2 regions of the Pinisolibacter sp. DMC19 genome follow, and region 2 is predicted to be linked to the other one. Evidence: predicted binding sites of a transcription regulator. Region 2 holds the regulator's gene; the other holds the start of a gene.
The links. The regulator LexA, encoded in region 2, represses DNA repair genes until DNA is damaged. The targets are predictions, from matches to a motif close to TGTTCNNNNTGTGTTCNG.

Region 1 (6,022 bases), on a different contig from region 2:
CCATCGTTTCGAGGAACTCGCCCGCGTGCCGGCGACGCTGGTCTTCTACGAGAGCCCCCACCGCCTCGCCGAATGCCTGGCGGACGCCGCCGCCGTCTTCGGCCCGGCGCGTGCCGGCGTCATGGCGCGCGAGCTGACCAAGACCTTCGAGGAAGTGGTGCGCGCGCCGCTCGGCGAACTGGCCGAGACCTTCGCCGCCCGCACCGTCAAGGGCGAGGTCGTCGTTCTCGTCGGTCCACCGGCGGCGGAAGAGGCGACCGAGGCCGACGTCGACGCCATGCTGCGCGCCGCCCTCGCCCGTCAGGCCCCCGGCAAGGCGGTGGCCGAGGTGGCGCGGCTGACCGGCGCCGACCGCAAGGCGCTCTACGAACGCGCCATGGCGATCAAGGCGGAGGGCTGACGCCCATGGCGCGGCGCGGCACCGAGGAGCGCAGGCAGGCCTATGGCCTCGGCCTTTCCGCCGAGGCCCGCGCCGCCTGGCTGTTGCGGCTGAAGCTCCACGCCATCCTCGCCCGCCGCTGGCGCTGCCGCCTCGGCGAGATCGATCTGGTGGCGAAACGCGGCCGCACGCTGGTCTTCGTCGAGGTCAAGGCGCGCGGATCGGTCGCAGCCGCGATCGACGCCGTCGGCCCGACGGCGCGGGCCCGCATCCTCGCCGCCGCCGATCTCTGGGTCGTCGCCCACCCGCATCACGCCGATCTCGACCGTAGATTCGACATCGTCGCGGTTGTCCCCGGCCGTTGGCCGACCCATGTCAGCGATGCGTTCCGCGCCGACGACCTCGACCTCCCCCGTCGTCGGCGATGACACGTCCCCGCCACCGCGCTAGAACTCGGTCGGCCCCGCGCTCACCCGGAAGGATACCGAGCCGCATGTCTCTCGACGTCGCCGTCCAGATGGACCACATCGCCACGATTCGCGTCGCCGGCGATTCCACCTTCGCCCTGCTGCTCGAAGCCCAGGCGCGCGGGCATCGCCTGTGGCACTACACCCCCGATCGCCTCGCGCTGCGCGACGGCCGCGTCTCCGCCGGGGTCGAGCGTCTCGAGGTCCGCGACGTGGCCGGAGACCACTACACGCTCGGCGCCGTCGAACGGGTCGATCTCTCCCGCTTCGACACGATCCTGCTGCGCCAGGATCCGCCCTTCGACCTCAACTACGTCACCACGACGCACATGCTGGAGCGCGTGCATCCGAAGACGCTGGTGGTCAACGATCCGGCCTCCGTCCGCAACGCGCCGGAGAAGATCTTCGTCACCGAATTCCCCGACCTGATGCCGCCGACGCTGATCACCCGAGATGCCGAGGAGATCCGCGCCTTCCGCGCCGAGCACGGCGACATCGTGATGAAGCCGCTCTACGGCCACGGCGGTTCGGCGGTGTTTCGCGTGAAACGCGAGGACGAGAACTTCGGTTCGCTGATGGACATGTTCGCCACCACCTGGCGCGAGGCCTGGGTGATCCAGCGCTATCAGAACGAGGTCCGCCAGGGCGACAAGCGCATCATCCTGGTCGACGGCGAGTTCGCCGGCGCCGTCAATCGCGTCCCGGCCGCCGACGATCTGCGCTCCAACATGGTGCGCGGCGGTCAGGCGGCGGCGACCGATCTGACCCCGCGCGAACGCGAGATCTGCGAGCGGATCGGGCCGGCCTTGCGCGAGCGCGGCCTGATCTTCGTCGGCATCGACGTGATCGGCGACTGGCTCACCGAGATCAACGTCACCTCGCCGACCGGCATCCGCGCCATCCGTCGCCTCGGCGGCCCCGACATCGCGGCCCTGGTCTGGGACCGGATCGAGGCCAAGATCGCCGCCGCCCGCGCCTGAGGAGAGCCCCTTGCCGCCCGCAGCCCGCCCGTCGTCCCGCCTGTTCGCCGCATCGCTCGCCCTCGGCCTCCTCGCCGGCGGGCATGCCGCGGCGGCGGCCGATCGCTTCGTGATCATCGCCCCGACGGCGGGCAGCGAGTTCCACGAGGCGGTCGCGGAGGGCTGCCGGGTCGCGGCGGCGAAGCTCGGCGGTGCCGAATGCACCATGCTGGCGCCGGGCCCGAACGAGCCGCGCAGTCAGGGCCGGATCATCGCCGATCTCGTCGCCGAGAAGGTCGCCGGCATCGCCGTGTCGCCCGCCTCGCTCTCCGACGTCCAGCCTGCGGTCGTCGCGGCGCGCGCCGCCGGCGTCCCGGTCGTCGCCTACGATGCCGACCTGCCGGCCGCGACCCGCGACGCCTTCGTCGGGTCGGATGCCCGCGACTTCGGCCGCGCGCTGGGCGCCTCGTTGAAGCGCTGGCGGCCGACCGGCGGCCTCTATGCCGTGATCACCGGCGACGCCGCCTCGCCGGTGCTGGTCGATCGCCTCGCCGGCGTACGCGACGCGCTCGGCGGCGACTGGCGCGAGATCCCGGCCTCGCCGATCGCCACCGCGGCCGAGGCCCGCGTCGCCGCCCAGGCGGTCGACCGCGTGATCCTCGAACATCCCGAACTCGACGCGGTGGTCTCGATCGGCGCCTGGCCGCTGCTCGACGAGGCAGTGTGGCGCGAGATCGCCGGCCGTCACAAGGATCGTCTCGACCGCGCCAAGCCGATCCTGGTCGTCGCCGACGCGCTGCCGCTGGAGAAGCGGTTGGTGCGCGACGGACTCGCCCATGTCCTCGTCGGCCAGCGCCCGGCCGAGATGGGCGCGCGCATCGCCGAGATGCTCGCCGCCCGCCGCAAGGGCAAGCCGATCGCCGAAGTGGTCTATGTCGGCTTCGACGTCTTCACCCGCCGCGACCTTCTGGCCAAGCCCGACTGATCGCCGGCTCCGTTCCGGCGATGTTCGCATGAAACAACCTGGGAGACGTGGCGATCGTCGACGGGTTGCAATCGTTCGCGAAATGTTCCATGCTTCTCGTGCAAGGAGCGGAACATGGTCGCGAGAGTCACCACCGTCGCGTTTCAGGGCGTCGAGGCCGTTCCGGTCGACGTCCAGGTCCAGATCACGGCGGGCAATCCGACCTTCGCGCTGGTCGGTCTGCCCGACAAGACGGTGGGCGAGAGCCGCGAGCGCATCCGCGCCGCCCTCTTCGCCGCCGGCCTCGCCCTGCCGCAGCGGCGCATCACCGTCAATCTCGCCCCCGCCGACCTGCCCAAGGAGGGCAGCCACTACGATCTGCCGATCGCGCTCGCCATCATGTCGGCGATCGGCGCCATGCCCGGCGATCAGCTCGGCGAGCACGTCGCCCTCGGCGAACTGGCGCTCGACGGCACCATCGCCACGGTCAACGGCGTCCTGCCCGCGGCGATCGCCGCCAGCGCGCTGGGCAAGGGGCTGATCTGCCCGGCCGAGAGCGGCTCGGAGGCCGCCTGGGCGAGCCCCGATCTCGCCATCGTCGCCGGCCGCAGCCTCGCCCAGCTCGCCAACCACTTCAAGGGAACCCAGGTCCTCTCCCGCCCCGCCCCCAAGGTGCGCGAGCCGGCGACCGATCTGCCCGACCTCGCCGACGTCCGCGGCCAGGAGAGCGCCAAACGGGCGCTCGAGGTCGCCGCCGCCGGCGGCCACAACCTGCTGATGGTCGGTCCGCCCGGCTCCGGCAAGTCGATGCTCGCCGCCCGCCTGCCCTCGATCCTGCCGCCGCTCGCCCCCCGCGAACTGCTCGAAGTGTCGATGATCGCCTCGATCGCCGGCGAACTCGCCGACGGTCGGCTGACCGACCGTCGGCCCTTCCGCGCGCCCCACCATTCCGCCTCGATGGCGGCGCTGGTCGGCGGCGGCATCCGGGCGCGGCCGGGCGAGATCTCGCTCGCCCACAACGGCGTGCTCTTCCTCGACGAGTTGCCGGAGTTCGCGCCGCAGGTGCTCGACGGCCTGCGCCAACCGCTGGAGACGGGGGAAGTGGTGATCGCGCGCGCCAACCATCGCGTCGCCTATCCCGCGCGCATCCAGCTGATCGCGGCGATGAACCCCTGCCGCTGCGGCCACGCCGGCGAACCCGGCCATACCTGTCGCCGCGGCGCGCGCTGCGCCGAGGACTATCAGGCCCGCCTCTCCGGACCGCTGCTCGATCGCATGGACATGCGGGTCGAGGTCGGTGCCGTCTCCGCCGCCGATCTCTTCCTGCCGGCGTCGCGCGAGGGCTCGCGCGACGTCGCCGCCCGCGTCGCCCGGGCGCGGGAGCGCCAGCTGTCGCGGTTCGCCGCGCGCGGCCTCGACGGTCTGCGCACCAATGCCGACATCCCCGCCGCCCTGGTGGAAGAGCTGGTCGATCTCGAACCCGGCGCCCGTCGGCTGCTGACCGAGGCGACGGACGGTCTGCGGCTCTCGGCCCGCGCCTGTCATCGCGTCCTCAAGGTCGCTCGCACCCTCGCCGATCTCGAGGACGCGCCGCGCGTCACCCGGCTGCATCTCGCCGAAGGCTTCGCCTATCGCCGCGCCGGCGAGCGTCTGGCCGGCGCCGCCTGAGGCGCCGCCGCACGACGAAGCCGCCGCCGATCGATCGGATCGGCCCCTCGACTCGGCTCCCCGCCGCGCCGGGGCCGATTTGCTCGTGGAAAACCCCCGCCGCCGGTGGAAAACCGCCGCGCCCGCCCGCGCGTCAAACCTTTCGCAACGCCTGCCGGCGATGATCGCGGCAGGCACGCCGAAGACGGCGGCGCGCCCGTCGCGCGACGACGCGCCCGCGGTTCTCTTCCGCGGTCGTGTGGGACCCGACCTCGACCCTCTTCGCGGCGGACCAGCGATGATCGACACCCCTCCCGGATCGGCCCGAGCCGACGCCTCGCCGAAATTCCGCCACGGCCATCTCCGTCACGCCGGCTTCGTGCTCCTGGCGATCGCGCTGGCGACCGTCGCCGCCGTCGCCGATGCCGAATTCGCCCGCGATCTGGTCATCGTCGCCGCCGTCGCCGCGGCACTGGCGGTGATCGTCGACCGCCTCAACCCGGTCGCCGAGACGCCTGCCGAGGGTGCCGCCGCGCCCGCGACGCCGTCCGCCGACCCGGTCGATGCCGACGCCCGCGCCCATTTCCTGACGCTCGCCGCCCACGAGATCCGCACGCCGCTGACCGGCATCCTCGGTCTCGCCGACCTGCTCGGCGAGACGAGCCTCACCGCCGAACAGACGGCCTATGTCCGTGCGCTGCGCTCCTCCGGCACCGCGCTGCTCGGGCTCGTCGACGGCTATCTCGACCTCTCCCGTCTCGAGGCCGGCCATGTCGAGCCGCGCCCGGTGCCGACCGCGCTCGAGGCGGTGGTCGAGGAGGTGGTCGAGCTGCTGGCGCCGCCCTGTCAGGCCAAGGGGCTGGAACTGGTCGGCCATGTCGCGTCTTCCGCCTCCGCCCCCGTCGCCGTCGATCCGCTGCTGCTGCGCCAGGTGCTGATCAACCTCGCCGGCAACGCGGTGAAGTTCACCGAGACCGGCGGCGTCGCCATCGAGGTCGAACGGGTCGAGAAAGGCGTGCTGTTCCGCGTCCGCGACACCGGCATCGGCATCGATCCGGCCGAGGCCTCGCGCATCTTCGACGCCTGGGCCCGGGTCGAGGCCGAGGGCGAACCCGCCCGCGGCGGCACCGGTCTCGGTCTCGCCATCGCCCGCGGCATCGTCGACGGCATGGGCGGCCGCATCGCGCTCGCTTCCAGACCCGGCGAAGGCTCGACCTTCTCCTTCGTACTCGATCTCCCCGCCGTCGGTCCCGCCGCCGAGCCCGAACGACCGCTGCGCGGCCGCCGCGTCGCCCTCGTCTCGCGCGCCGGCGTCGAGCCGCCGCTGCTGGTGCGCCGGCTCCATGCGCTCGGCGCCGAGGCCTGGCTGGTCGAGGACGTCGCCGCGCTCGGCGGTCGCGACGGTTTCGACGTCGTGCTGATCGATGGCCACGGCGGGGTCGATCCCGCCGCCGTGCTGGACGACCTGCGGGCGAGCGGCATCGCCGCTCCCGCGGTGGTCATGGTGCCGCCGACCGGTCGTTCGGCGCTGCCCTCGCTTCGGGCCGCCGGCTTCGCCGCCCATCTCGTCCGCCCGGTCCGCGCCGCCTCGCTCGTCCGCGTCGTC
Region 2 (6,022 bases):
TCGTCGCCGGATCGGCCGCCGTCTCACGGCGGCGCGGTGGGCGGGCGATCGGCCGCGTGGTCTTCGCCGCGGTGATCGCCGGCGGGCTCGTCGCCGCCTTCGGCTCGTGGCGCGCGGCGGCCCCCCGGCTCGACCACGAGCGCACCGTCGCCGTCGCCGGTCGCGTCGTCGATCTCGACGCCACCGCCAAGGGCGGCACGCGGCTGACCGTCGACGTCGCGCGCATGGAAGGCGGCGGGCTGGGACCCGAGACGACGCCGGCGCGCGTCACCGCGACGCTGGCGCGCGGCCGCACGGCGCCGGGCATGGGCGACGTGATCGCCTTCAAGGCACGGCTGAAGCCGCCGGACGGACCGGTGCTGCCCGGCGGCTACGACTTCGCCCGGCGGGCGTGGTTCGAGGGGCGAGGGGCGGGCGGTTACGTCCTCGGTGGCGCGCATCCGGGTGAGGCGGGCGAACCGGGGTGGCTCGATCGCCTCGTTGCGCCGATCGGCGATCTGCGCCACCACGTCGCCGAACGCGTCCGTGCCGGGCTTCCCGGCGGCACCGGGGCGATCGCCGCGGCGATCATGGTGGGCGAGCAGCGGGCGATCCCGGAGAGCGTCGGCGAGCCGCTGCGCGCCTCCGGGCTCACCCACATCGTGTCGATCTCCGGCCTGCACATGAGCCTCGTCGCCGGCGGTGTGATGATCGTGCTGCGCATGCTGCTGGCGCTGTCGCCGCGGCTGGCGCTCGACCATCCGATCCGCAAATGGGCGGCGGCGGCGGCCTTCGTCGCGGCGACCTTCTACCTGTTGATGTCCGGCATGCAGGTCGCGGCGTTGCGCTCGCACATCATGGTGTCGATCGCGCTCCTCGCGGTGATCGTCGATCGGCCGGCGATCACCATGCACACGGTGGCGGTGGCGGCGGTCGGCATCCTGCTCTTCGATCCGGAATCGGCGATGGAGCCGAGCTTCCAGATGTCGTTCCTGGCGGTGATCGCACTGGTCGCCTCGTGGGACCTGTGGCAGATCCGCGTCGCGGCGCGGCCGCCGCGGCCCGAGGCGCGCGGGCCGGTCGTCCATGCGCTGGTCGCCGCCTGGCATCACGCCGAGGGCCTCGCCTTTTCCTCGCTGATCGCCGGTCTCGCCACCGCGCCGGTGATCGCCGGCATCTTCTATCGCGGCGCGCCCTATTCGATCCTCGCCAACATGGTGGTGCTGCCGGTCGTCGGCATGGCGGTGATGCCGGCCGCCGTCGTCGCGTTTCTCGCCATGCCCTTCGGGCTCGAGGCGCTGCCGCTGTGGGTGATGGGGCTCGGCGTCGACTGGATGGTGGCGGTCGGGCGCTGGACCTCGGCGCTGCCGGGCGGCAGCGGCCTGCTTGGCACGCCGCACTGGGCGGCGATGCCGCTCGGCGTCGCCGCGGTGCTGTGGCTGTCGTTGTGGCGCTCGAGGATCCGCCTCTTCGGCCTCGTGCCGGGCGTGCTGTCGATCGTCCTCCTAGGCTGCGGGCCGCGGGCCGACGTGATGATCGGCCGCCACGGCTCGCCGGTCGCGGTGCGCGGCGACGACGGACGGTTGCACGTGCTGGCGACGAAGGACGACGCCTTCGACACGGCGATCTGGCTCGCCGCCGATGCCGATGCGCGCGATCCGAGGTCGCCCGGCATCGCCGACGGCTGGCGCTGCGACGCGATCGGCTGTGCCTTCGTCCGGGGAGACGAGGCGACGGGCGGCGACGCAGGCGGAACGGCGCCCACCGCGGGGCGTCTGCCCCTGCGGGTCGTGGTGGTGCGCCATCCGCGCGGCTTCGTCGAGGACTGCGGCCGCGCCGACATCGTGATCTCGGCACTCGCCGCCCCGCCGGGCTGCGCCGCGACGAGCCTGGTGCTCGACCGCGTGGCCCGGGCGAAGACCGGCGCGGTGACGATCGACGTGGCATCCGCGGCGAAGCCCGACGGCGTAGAACCGGCCGATGTGGGGGTGGATGGAGCGCTCGGGCGAGAGGCGTCCGCCGGCAAGACGAGGCGATCGATCGTCGGCCTCGATCCGACGGACGATGCCGCGCCGGAGGGTCGGGACGGCGATCCCGACCTGCGGCAGCCGGTTGCCGAAGCCCACAGCGACGGCAGTGCGCGAGGAAACGGTCCGACGCCTCCGACCGCCGTCGAAGAAGCGTCGCCGCCATCGGCCATCACCGGCGAAACATCACAGCCGCGACCGCGTCTCACCTTCTCCGTGACGCCGAGCCTGCCGGCGACGCCACGGGCCTGGACGCCGCGCGATCCGAACGCCGTCCGCGCGCTCGCCGAAGTAACGGCTGATCCGCCGGACGGCGGCGCATCCGCCACTCCCGATCACGAAACGCCCGAGACCGTCGAGCGTGGCGAGACGGCGGATCCCTTGCGCTGATGCCCGTGATCCGCGTGCGCGACGCGACGCCCAATCCGTCCGCGGGGGCGTCCTCCCGCCGTCGGTCGACACCGTCCGCGCCGTCGGCGGCCCGCGTGCCCGTCAGTAGCGGCGGATCAGGCCGACGAGACGGCCCTGCACCTTCACCCGGTCGGGGCCGAAGATGCGGGTCTCGTAGGCCGGGTTGGCGGCTTCGAGGGCGATCGATGCGCCGCGCTTGCGCAGGCGCTTCAGCGTCGCCTCCTCCTCGTCGACCAGGGCGACGACGATGTCGCCGGAATCGGCGTTGTCGCCGCGTTTGATCAGCACCGTGTCGCCGTCGAGGATGCCGGCGTCGATCATCGAATCGCCGCGGACCTCGAGGGCGTAGTGCTCGCCGCCGCCGAGAAGATCGAAGGGCACCGGAATGGCGTGGGTGTAGGTCTGGATCGCCGAGATCGGCGTGCCGGCGGCGATGCGGCCCATGACCGGGATCGACACGACCTCCGCCGTCTCCTCGCCGGTGGGACCCGGCATCGCGGTCGGACGCGGCTTGCCGAGAGTGCCCTGGATGACCGAGGGCGAGAAGCCCTTCGAGCCCGGCGCACGGGCGGGGCTGGCGAGGCCGGGCGTCATCGAATCCGGCAGACGCACCACCTCGAGCGCGCGGGCCCGGTTGGGCAGGCGGCGAATGAAGCCGCGTTCCTCGAGCGCGGTGATCAGGCGGTGGATGCCGGACTTGGAGCGCAGGTCGAGCGCGTCCTTCATCTCGTCGAAGGAGGGGGGAACGCCGTCCTCCTTCAGACGTTCGTGGATGAACATCAGAAGTTCGAACTGTTTGCGCGTCAGCATGACCCCGTTCCCTCGCCAGCCGGCGCGACACGATCGGCGTCCGCCCCGGCATGTTCCATCCCCGCGGGCCCCGAAGAAGCCCCGCACTCGAGCGTACCCGTCCGCACCATGCACTCCCACCGGCCTCTTCGGCCGGTCCGGCAGGCGACTCGCGATGGGTACAAATCACGAACTCACGCTACGCGTTCTGCGGATGTTCTGCAAGGGGGAAGCGTGAACGGTGGGGTTTCGGGGGCCTCGCCGCGTGCGCGCGGATCGCTTCGCCGTCGTTCCGATCGCCGCGAACGGCGAGCGACGGGGCTCCGCATGAGCCGGGAGGGCGATGCGGCGGCGCGTGCGCCGACCTGTACGGCGCGGCGCATGGGCCGGGTCTCGGCTCTTCGGGAGGAAGGTTCCGGCGCTCGCCGATCGAAGACGAGCGATGGTCCATCCGTCGGTCGCCAACGGGCGCTGAGCGCCCTCAGACGTGACGCAGACGGATGATCTCGACCGGTTCGCCGGCCTCGACTGCGCGGGCGTGGATCGGCCGGACGATCAGCGCGTCGGCGTCGGCGAAGCGCGAGAGCAGCGAGGAATCCTGACTGTCGAGCGGCATCGCCACCAGCCGGCCCTCGGCGTCGTGGCGCAGTGCGGCGCGCAGATGGTCGGCGCGTTCGTCGTTGGCGGGCATGGCGCGGCCGGCGATCGCGGTCTCGCGGGCGAGACCGGCGGCGCCGCGGCCGGCCAGAGCGGCGACCAGCGGCGCGACGAAGCGCAGGCCGCAGACCAGCGAAGCGGCGGGATTGCCCGGCAATCCGAGGACGCGGATCGGACCGCGGCGGCCGAACATCAGCGGCTTGCCCGGGCGCATCGCCAGCTTCCAGAAGTCGAAGGCGACGCCCTCGGCCTCGAGCGCGCGGTGGACGAGGTCGTGATCGCCCATCGAGGCGCCGCCCAGCGTCACCAGCACGTCGATCTCGGCGGCGAAGGCGCCGGCGATGGCGGCACGGGTGGCGGCGAGATCGTCGCGGACGATGCCGAGATCGATCATCATGCCGCCGGCGTCCTCGACCAGTGCGGCAATGCCGTAGCCGTTGGAGGCGACGATCTGGTCGGGGCCGGGCACGGCGCCGGGCGGCACCAGCTCGTCGCCGGTCGCCAGGATCGCCACGCGCGGGCGGCGGCGGACCGGCACCTCGGCATGGTTCGACGAGGCGACGAGGCCGAGATTGGTCCAGTCGAGCCGGGTGCCGGCGGAAAGGATCGGCTGGCCCTCGCGGAAGTCGATGCCGGCGGCGCGGACGTGGCGGCCGGGGGCGGCGGCGGCGGCGAAGACGACGTGATCGCCGTCGCGCGTCGCGTGCTCCTGCATGACGACGGTGTCGGCACCCTCCGGCATCGGCGCGCCGGTGAAGATGCGGATCGTCTCGCCGGCCCCGAGCGGCCGGTCGTGGGCATGGCCGGCAGCGGCCTCGCCGACGATCGTCAGACGGGCGCCGGGGGTGGTCGCGTCGCGCGCGGCGAGCGCCCAGCCGTCCATCGCGGCGGCGGTGAAGGGTGGTTGCGTGCGGCGCGCCGTGAGGTCTGCGGCGAGAACCCGGCCGTTGGCGGCGGCGAGCGCGACGTGTTCGACCGCGACGGGCGAAACGTCGGACAGGAGGCGCGTCAGCGCGTCGTCGACCGGGGTCAGGGCCATGGGATCACTCGGCCTTCCATTCGCCGGACTTGCCGCCGGACTTCTCGAGCAGGCGGACGCCGCCGATCACCATGCCACGATCGACCGCCTTGGCCATGTCGTAGACCGTCAGCGCCGCGACCGAGGCCGCCGTCAGCGCCTCCATCTCGACGCCGGTCTGGCCCTTGACGCGGGCGAGCGTGGTGATCCGGATCCCCGGCAGGCTCTCGTCGGGGACGAGATCGACGGTGACCTTGGTCAGCAGCAACGGATGGCAGAGCGGGATCAGCTCGTGCGTCTTCTTCGCCGCCATGATGCCGGCGATGCGGGCGACCGCCAGCACGTCGCCCTTCTTGGCGTTGCCGGAGAGGATCAGCGCCAGCGTCTCGGGCTTCATCGTCACGGTCGCCTCGGCCACCGCCGTGCGGGTCGTCTCGGCCTTGTCGCCGACGTCGACCATGTGGGCCGCACCGGTCTCGTCGACATGGGTGAGGCGGGAGCCGGGCGCGGTCATGGGATCACCTTGCAAGGAGTTCGCGGGTGGCAGCGGTCACGTCGGCCTTGCGCATCAGGCTCTCGCCGACCAGGAAGGTCGAGATGCCGACGGCCTCGAGCCGGGCGCAGTCGGCCGAGGTGAAGATGCCGCTCTCGCCGACCAGCAGACGGTCGTCGGGAACGAGCTTCGCCAGCCGTTCGGAGGTTTCGAGCGAGACCTCGAAGGTCTTGAGATTGCGGTTGTTGACGCCGAGCATCGGCGAGGCGAGGCGCAGCGCGCGCTCGGTCTCTTCCTCGTCGTGGACTTCGACCAGCACGTCCATGCCGAGTTCGAAGGCCGCGTCCTCGAGGGCCTTCGCCTCGTCGTCGGAGAGCGAGGCCATGATGATCAGGATGCAGTCGGCGCCCCAGGCGCGGGCCTCGAGCACCTGATAGGGCTCGAACAGGAAGTCCTTCCGAAGCGCCGGCAGCGACACGGCGGCACGCGCCGCGGTCAGATACTCCGGCGCACCCTGGAACGACGGCGTGTCGGTCAGGACCGAGAGACAGGCGGCACCGCCCGCCTCGTAGGCGCGGGCGAGGGCCGGCGGATCGAAGTCCGGGCGGATCAGCCCCTTCGACGGGCTCGCCTTCTTGATCTCGGCGA

Region 1: a site for LexA is predicted at 2,863-2,880, ahead of ACT53U_RS15205 (YifB family Mg chelatase-like AAA ATPase). Genes of this name have one in related genera too.

The regions. Positions count from the first base shown of each region.
Region 1 is NZ_JBQUZF010000006.1:38,023-44,044, forward strand. Features, by position in the region: gene rsmI (16S rRNA (cytidine(1402)-2'-O)-methyltransferase) at 1-400, shown strand, start outside; gene ACT53U_RS15190 (YraN family protein) at 406-807, shown strand; gene gshB (glutathione synthase) at 873-1,826, shown strand; gene ACT53U_RS15200 (substrate-binding domain-containing protein) at 1,837-2,790, shown strand; gene ACT53U_RS15205 (YifB family Mg chelatase-like AAA ATPase) at 2,905-4,437, shown strand; gene ACT53U_RS15210 (ATP-binding protein) at 4,715-6,022, shown strand, end outside.
Region 2 is NZ_JBQUZF010000001.1:302,577-308,598, reverse strand. Features, by position in the region: gene ACT53U_RS01375 (ComEC/Rec2 family competence protein) at 1-2,396, shown strand, start outside; gene lexA (transcriptional repressor LexA) at 2,499-3,227, opposite strand; gene ACT53U_RS01365 (molybdopterin molybdotransferase MoeA) at 3,688-4,902, opposite strand; gene moaC (cyclic pyranopterin monophosphate synthase MoaC) at 4,907-5,395, opposite strand; gene trpC (indole-3-glycerol phosphate synthase TrpC) at 5,400-6,022, opposite strand, start outside.